DNA from 2 places in the Actinomyces sp. oral taxon 180 str. F0310 genome. Region 1 is predicted to be linked to the other one. Evidence: riboswitches for the same ligand, from Rfam matches in the RefSeq annotation. Region 1 holds a riboswitch; the other holds the start of a gene.
What was found. A riboswitch is a leader RNA that binds a small molecule or an ion and turns the genes downstream of it on or off. The one in region 1 is predicted to bind thiamine pyrophosphate.
Positions count from the first base shown of each region.

Region 2: linked by a shared signal. The riboswitch ahead of HMPREF9006_RS07010 (ECF transporter S component) and the one ahead of HMPREF9006_RS01845 (phosphotransferase enzyme family protein) in region 1 are both predicted to bind thiamine pyrophosphate.

Region 1 is NZ_GL622194.1:414,020-417,425, forward strand. Features, by position in the region: gene HMPREF9006_RS01840 (ABC transporter substrate-binding protein) at 1-604, opposite strand, end outside; gene HMPREF9006_RS01845 (phosphotransferase enzyme family protein) at 615-1,733, opposite strand; TPP riboswitch at 1,767-1,874, opposite strand; gene rimP (ribosome maturation factor RimP) at 1,972-2,442, opposite strand; gene HMPREF9006_RS01855 (hypothetical protein) at 2,497-3,406, shown strand, end outside.
Region 2 is NZ_GL622194.1:1,647,434-1,650,839, reverse strand. Features, by position in the region: gene HMPREF9006_RS07015 (ATP-binding cassette domain-containing protein) at 1-1,587, opposite strand, end outside; gene HMPREF9006_RS07010 (ECF transporter S component) at 1,547-2,143, opposite strand; TPP riboswitch at 2,175-2,276, opposite strand; gene HMPREF9006_RS07005 (amino acid permease) at 2,305-3,406, opposite strand, start outside.

The DNA.
Region 1 (3,406 bases):
CCTCAAGGTCGGCCTCGATGCCCTCCCACGTCGTGAGCCCTTCGGCGAAGTCCGCACTTCCGTTGTAGACGGCCGCGTAGGCGCTCGTGCCCAGCAGAGCGGTCTCCACGTTTCCTTCGCCTCCGTCGTTGCGGATCATCGCCCGCACCTTCGCAACCCCTTCGGAGGCTCCCCACGTGGCGAAGAGTTTGCCGTCGAGGTCGGCCGGCCTCGTGATGTCGGCATTGTCCGCCCGCACGGCGATTCCTTGCGACGATTGCTGTTGGAGGTTGAAGACCATCGTCATGGCGTCCCCGCGAGCCCGGGAGCCAATGACGGAGTAGGCGCCTTCGAAGGCGAAGTCGGCGCCTTTGGACAGGAGGACGGAACCCGATCCCGCCTCGGAGTAGGGCAGGATTTCCACGTCGATTCCGGCTTGGTCGTAGTAGCCGCGGGCCATGGCGAGGTAGATCCCCGAGTGATTGGTGTTGGGCGTCCAGTCCAAGGCCACGCTGACGGTTTGTTTCGCCGAGCCGCCCCGCTCGTCTGTGCTCGCACCTGCGCAGCCGGTCAGGATGGCGCAGGCGGATAGTAGCGCGGCGGATGCCGCGAGTGCGCGTCTCATGTCTGTCCTCTCAGTCGTGGGTGAGCGCGTCGTCGAGCCACGCCAGGTAGTCGCGCCCGCTCGGGCGCGTGAACCACCTGGTGTGCTCGCCGAAGAAGATGTCGAGGCACCAGTCGGCGCCGTGGAGGGAACGGGTTGCCCCGTACTGGTACTCGATCCAGTTCAGTGCCGCTTCGGCTTGGACGAGGGGCATCATGGTGACGAGTCCGCGCCTCTCGTCGGGGCTCAGCGGGCGGATCTCTTCGTAGCCCTCGATGAGTGCCAGCGTGACGTCTGCGCGTACGGCGTCTTCGTCGCCATCGACGATTCGTGTCCATTCGAAGGCATTGCGTTCGATCGCGAGCGCCAGGTCGTAGACGGCCGGGTTTCGGTCCGCCAGGCCGAAGTCGATGACCTGTGAGGGGTTGTTTCCGTCCCAAAAGACGTTGGAAACGTGCAGGTCCCCGTGGGTCCATGCGACCGGCAGCCTGGGTGCTATGTCCGCGTAGGAGGCCGCGAATTGCAGGTGAGGCGCCCACTGGTCTTCGATACGCCGCCCCGAGTGCGCCAGGTATGCCCGAACACCGGGGCGTTCGGCGAGCCATCGGGGCAGGTTGCGCCTGGGATCGGAGGCGAAGAGGTGCATGCTCGATTGATAGGCGCACGCGGGGTTGCGTCTCGCGCGATAGCCGGCCGAGGCGATAGCCAGGCGCGCGGTCATGGCTCCCAGGGCGCGGGCCTCGTCGAGGGTGCGGGGCACCGTCCAGGTGGGGGCGTCGCGGTATCGGTCCTCGCCTTGGGCACCTTCGTATACCTCCCACGTTCCGGCGGGTGTTTCCCAGAGGGTGTCGTGGTCGGCGAAGCGTAGGAGGGCCGGTGTGGGGATCCCCCTGTCACGCACGTGGGCGACCAAGCCGTGGACCGCTCGCAGGTGGTCGGCGGGAAGCGTGCGAGGGCCGTGTCGTTTGATGAAGACGGTGCGAGGGCCGACGTCGACGAGGATTCCCGCAGTGGTGGGGCGATTCGACACCGTCAGTGGGGTGCCGGCCAGGGGTTGTTCGAGGCGTCCGAGGACGTCCGCGATCTCGGAATCGGAGATGACGGGCCAGGCCCTGGTCGTCACATCGAGGTGCGCGTTCTTCTCGTTCACTGCGGCTCTTTCGCGTGCGCGCACGAGCCCTCGTGGAAGAAGTGTCTGCGTCCCTACGCCGGTATGACCCGGATCAGGTGTGTCGGTCGGAGGCTCGCCTCCCTCTCAGCCCCTCGTCTCCGGGGCTCCCGTGCATCGGGTCACACCATACACGAATGTGACGACGCTATCAAACGTCGGCGAGACGGCATCGCGTCGGCCTCATCGCCGACAAGGACGCCGACCGGCGTCTTCTACCCTATTGTCCAGCGCCGAATTCGACGCGAGAACGCGCCTTCCGCATGTCGCTGTAGGCGATGGTGGTGGCGTTGCCGTCAACGTCGATGGTCGCACCGGACTCGTCGGCGTCGACGACGCGTCCGCTGACGTGTCCGCCGGCACGCAGCTTCACGCGAACGAGTCGCCCGACTTGGCGCAGCCAGTGGTCGACCTTGGTGAGTTCGCGCTCGGCGCCGGGCGTGGACACCTCAAGCAGGTATTCGCCGTCGATCGGATCGGCGTCGTCCAGGGCTCGGGACACGGCCCGAGACACGTTCGCCAGGGCATCCGAGTCGACGCCTCCGGCACCGATAGGCGCGTCAACGATGACCCGCAGGAGGGGTGTGTGGTCGGAGCGCGAGCGCGTCACCGATTCCAGCTCCAGGCCAGCCTGCTCAACGATAGGTGCGAGGAGTTCCTCAAGCGAAACGTCTGAGGTGGACGATGCCATAAGCGCCTGTCTTTCTTCTGCCGTACGCGGGTCAGTTACCTATCCTACCCAGGGGTGTGGGATGATGCGGGTGTGCGTTTCGCGAAACAGACTTTGAACACACGCCGCGCGCTGAGCGTTTTCGCCGTTGGCGCGGTGGTTGTGGCGTTGTCCGCTTGCCAGGCTTCCTCCCTGCCCTCGCTGTCGGGTTTCGAGGCCGTGAGGGACCAGGCGGCTCGGACCGAGTCGGCTGCTTCTTCCCGAGCCTCCCAGTTGGCGTCGCTTGCAACCGATTGCGCCTCCTGTTCGTCGGCTCTGCGCGCCGCCGCCGCTTCCTCCGACGAGCGTCTCGAGGCACTGGGCGGGCTGTGGGATCCGTGGGGTGGAGACACCCCCGATGGCGAATCGGCGCCTGCGGCCGTGTCTGAGGCACCCACCGAGGTTTCCGCGTACGTGTCGTGGCTGGCCAGGACCGCAACGAGAGACTTGGAGATCGCTTCCGACCCACATCGGTCGAGTTCTGAGCAGGCGCGTACCCTTGCGGCAGCCGCGCTGGGACGCTACGCGACGGCGGTGACTGTGAGCCGCGCCTACGGGATCGCGCTGGATTCCGGAGCGGACCAGGCACTCCTGATCAATGACCGTACCAACGCGGCCTCCCGACAGGGCGTCCAAACCTGGTCGATCGATCTTTTCGATTCCCCGTCGGTGACTCCCGTCTTTGCCCCGTCGGGGAAGGACCTGTCGTCCTCGGCGGAGCTGTCGGCGGCGGTGGCCACGTGGGATTGCACCGCCTCGACTCTCCCCAAGGCGCAGACGAGCGCGGGCACGCTGAGCGATGCCTACGACGTCTCCGGGGAGCTTCTTGTCCGTGCACAAACGGCTCTGCGCGCCGGGGCAGCGGACGCGCGCACACCGCGTTGCGAGCTCTCAACTCTGGATGCCGCTTCGTTGGCGTCGAACCTCCTGGCCGCCGATGCGGCCA
Region 2 (3,406 bases), 1.2 Mb from region 1:
TCCCAGTTCACCCAGGTCAATGACTCGGTCACCCATGGCCGCCACGAACGCGGGATCGTGGGTGATGGACACCAGGGTGACCCCGCGGGCGAGGGCTCCGCGCAGCAGGCGGACGAGGCCCAGCCACGTTCCCCGGTCCTGCCCGAAGGTGGGCTCATCCAGGATGAGCAGCTCGGGGGCGCTGATGAGCGCGGTTGCCACGGAGAGGCGCCGCTTCTCGCCTCCCGACAGGGTCATGGGGTTGGCGCGGGCCAGGGCGGATAGGCCCAGGGCCTCCAGATGTTCCTCGACGAGGGGGCCGATCTCCTCCTCGTTGAGGCCCGCCGCGCGAGGCCCGATCGCGAGCTCGTCGGCGACCGTGGAGGCCAGGAACTGGTACTCGGGCTCCTGAAAGACCATGGAGACACGCCCGAGGAGGCGGCGGCTGGTCCACGCGTGCGGGTCGCCGCGCTCTCCGTCAGCGGTTGCTATCTCGACGGCGCCCGCGATGGGGGGCAGCAGGCCGGCGAGGGTCAGGGCGAACGTCGACTTTCCCGCGCCGTTCGCGCCGACGATGCAGGTCGACACCCCGCGTTCAATCGACACGTCGATCCCGCGGCGCACGGGGGCGGCAGGGTCGTATCCGATCGTCAGATCGTTCGCGCGCGCAATCGTGCGTGCGGCCGCGGACGGCGGGGGCGCCTCCCGATCCCTCGATTCCGGGGAGGGCAGCGGCCCGGCCTGGGCGGCGACGTCATCGCCGGGAAGCCAGATGCCGCAATCGCGCAGCTCCCGACCGCGCTGCTTGAGGACCTCGTCCAGGGGTCCGTCGGCCGCGATCGCACCGTCCGCGACCACGATGACACGATCCACGAGGGATGCCCACACGTCGACCCGGTGTTCGACGACGACCAGGGTCGCGCCCGTGCGCTCCACGACCGACTCGACGGCGCGGCGAACCTCCGCAACGCCCACCGGGTCGAGGTTCGCGGTCGGCTCATCCAAGAGGAGGAGGCCCGGCCCCATCGCCAGGATGGACGCCAGCGCGAGGCGCTGCTTCTGGCCCCCCGACAGCTGCGTCGTCGGATGGTCGAGGGCGACATCCAGGCCGACGGCGTCCAGCGCGTCGCTCACGCGCGGCCAGATGTCGGCGCGAGCCACCCCCAAGTTCTCCATGCCGAAGGCCACGTCGTCGCCGACACGGGCCAGGACCACCTGGGCCTCGGGGTCCTGCATGAGCAGGCCGACGCGTCCGCGCGCACGCTCCGGAGCGACGCCGTCGACGGTGAGCGTGCCGGTGGCCTCGCCCTCCTCGGCGCCCCCCAGGAGCCCGGCCAGGCCCCCCATGAGGGTCGACTTTCCCGACCCGGACGGTCCCAGCACGAGGACGCGCTCGCCGGGCGCAATGTCGAGGTCGACGCCCGATAGCGCGGCCCGCTTGCGCCCCGCGTGACGCCACCCCCAGCCGCGTGCGCGCACGCGCGCGCCCTCCCCGGGCGCGGCCGACGCGTCGAGGGAGGAAAGGCGCTGGGCGGAGGCGTCCACGGCCTCGTCCCCGGGCCGAGTGTCAGACAAGCTCGCGCGTCCCCCGACCGGAGGCAAAGGCATTGAGTGCCCCCGTGGCAGCCAGCGCCCTCGTCAGCGCCCAGGCGAGAACCCCGGCGAGGAAGACGCCGGAGACAACTCCGCACGCCAGGTAGGAGGCGTTGTAGAGGGCGCCCTTGGCGAGGTGCCCGGCGGTGAAAAGCTCGAGGACCCACTCCAGCGCGAAGGACGCAGCGCCGGCACCGGCCACGACCCCCACGTTGTAGCGGCGGTAGGCGACCAGGGCGAAGACGATCTCGGCGCCCAGGCCCTGCGCGATGCCCGAATACAGGGTCTCCACCGCCCACTGGGAGCCCAGCCCCATGGACACGGTGGCGGCGAGCACCTCGACGAAGAAGGCGGCGCCCGGCTTGCGGATGATGTAACCGCCGAGGGTTCCGCCCAGCAGCCAGATACCGGTGAGGAGACCGCCCAGGCCGGGGGCGATGGCCTTGAGGAACTCGTAGCCCGCGTAACCCACCTGGTTCCAGGCGACGAAGATGAGGCCGCACGCGACGCCGAGGACGGCGGCGGTGACGATGTCGATAACCCTCCAGCGGAAGGAGGTGGTGGTAGCCATGCGAATGTCGTTCCCTTCGTGTTGCACAGCGGCCACGAGGAAAGAGCCTTCCTACGCCGGTACGACCCGGATCAGGTTCTACGGTCGGGGCCTATCCCCTCTCAGCTCCCGCGGAGCTCCCGTGGCACGAACGCGAGCATAGTCACTCGCCATGTGTTCCGCTACTCATGCAGGTGAGGGCCGGTATGGGGACCCTCGCCCGTGCCGCCGTCGCCGAGAATACCGCGGGATGCGCGACGCAGGAGGTAGTGACGATTCGCGAACGCCGCGCCGACGATGAAGACAATCCAGATGATGGAGTAGATCAGGCCGGGCCGGGTGTCGTCCCAGGCCGCCAGGATGACGCCCATGGCTCCCATGAAGGCCAGGACCACCCAGGCGCTCAGCGCGCCGCCGGGTGCCTTGAAGTGCGACGTCGCGTGCAGCTGGGGACGCTTGCGCAGGTACACCAGATAGGACACGACGATGACGACCCACACGCCCATGAAGAGGGTGGCGGACACGGAAGTCACCAGGGTGAAGGCCCCCGAGATCGATCCGCCCATCCCCATGATGACGATGCCCGACAGGAGGCACACGCAGGACAGGAACAGGGCGTTGAGGGGGACGTGATGCTTGGACAGACGCGAGAACACGCCCGGGGCCTGCTCCTGGCGGGCAAGGCCGTAGAGCATGCGCGAGGTCGAATAGATGCCCGAGTTCGCGCTGGAGGCCGCCGAGGACAGCACCACCAGGTTCACGATCGTCGCGGCGGCGCCGAGGCCGGTCAGGGAGAACATCGTGACGAAGGGGGAGGACTCGGGACTCACCTGGTCCCAGGGGGTCACCATCATGATCGCGGCCAGGGCGGCGACGTAGAAGAGCATGATGCGCACGGGAATCGAGTTGACGGCCTTGGGGAGCGTGCGGTCCGGGTCGTCGGTCTCGGCGACCGTGGTGCCCACCATCTCGATCCCGATGAAGGCGAAGAGGGCGATCTGGAAGCCTCCGAGGAATCCCGTGAAACCCTGGGGGAAGAACCCGCCGTGGGACCACAGGTTCGAGACGGCCGCGCTGGTGCCCGCCTCGTCAACGGTGCCCATGGCGACCATCGTGAAGCCGACAATCACGAGGGCGACAATGGCGACGATCTTGATGAGGGCGAACCAGAACTCCGTCTCCCCGAAGGCCTTGACGGTCATCGCGTTGAGGCCAAAGAGGAGCAGCGTCGTGGCGCAGATGGGGATCCAGGCGGGCAGGTGCGGCCACCAGAAGCGCGCGTAG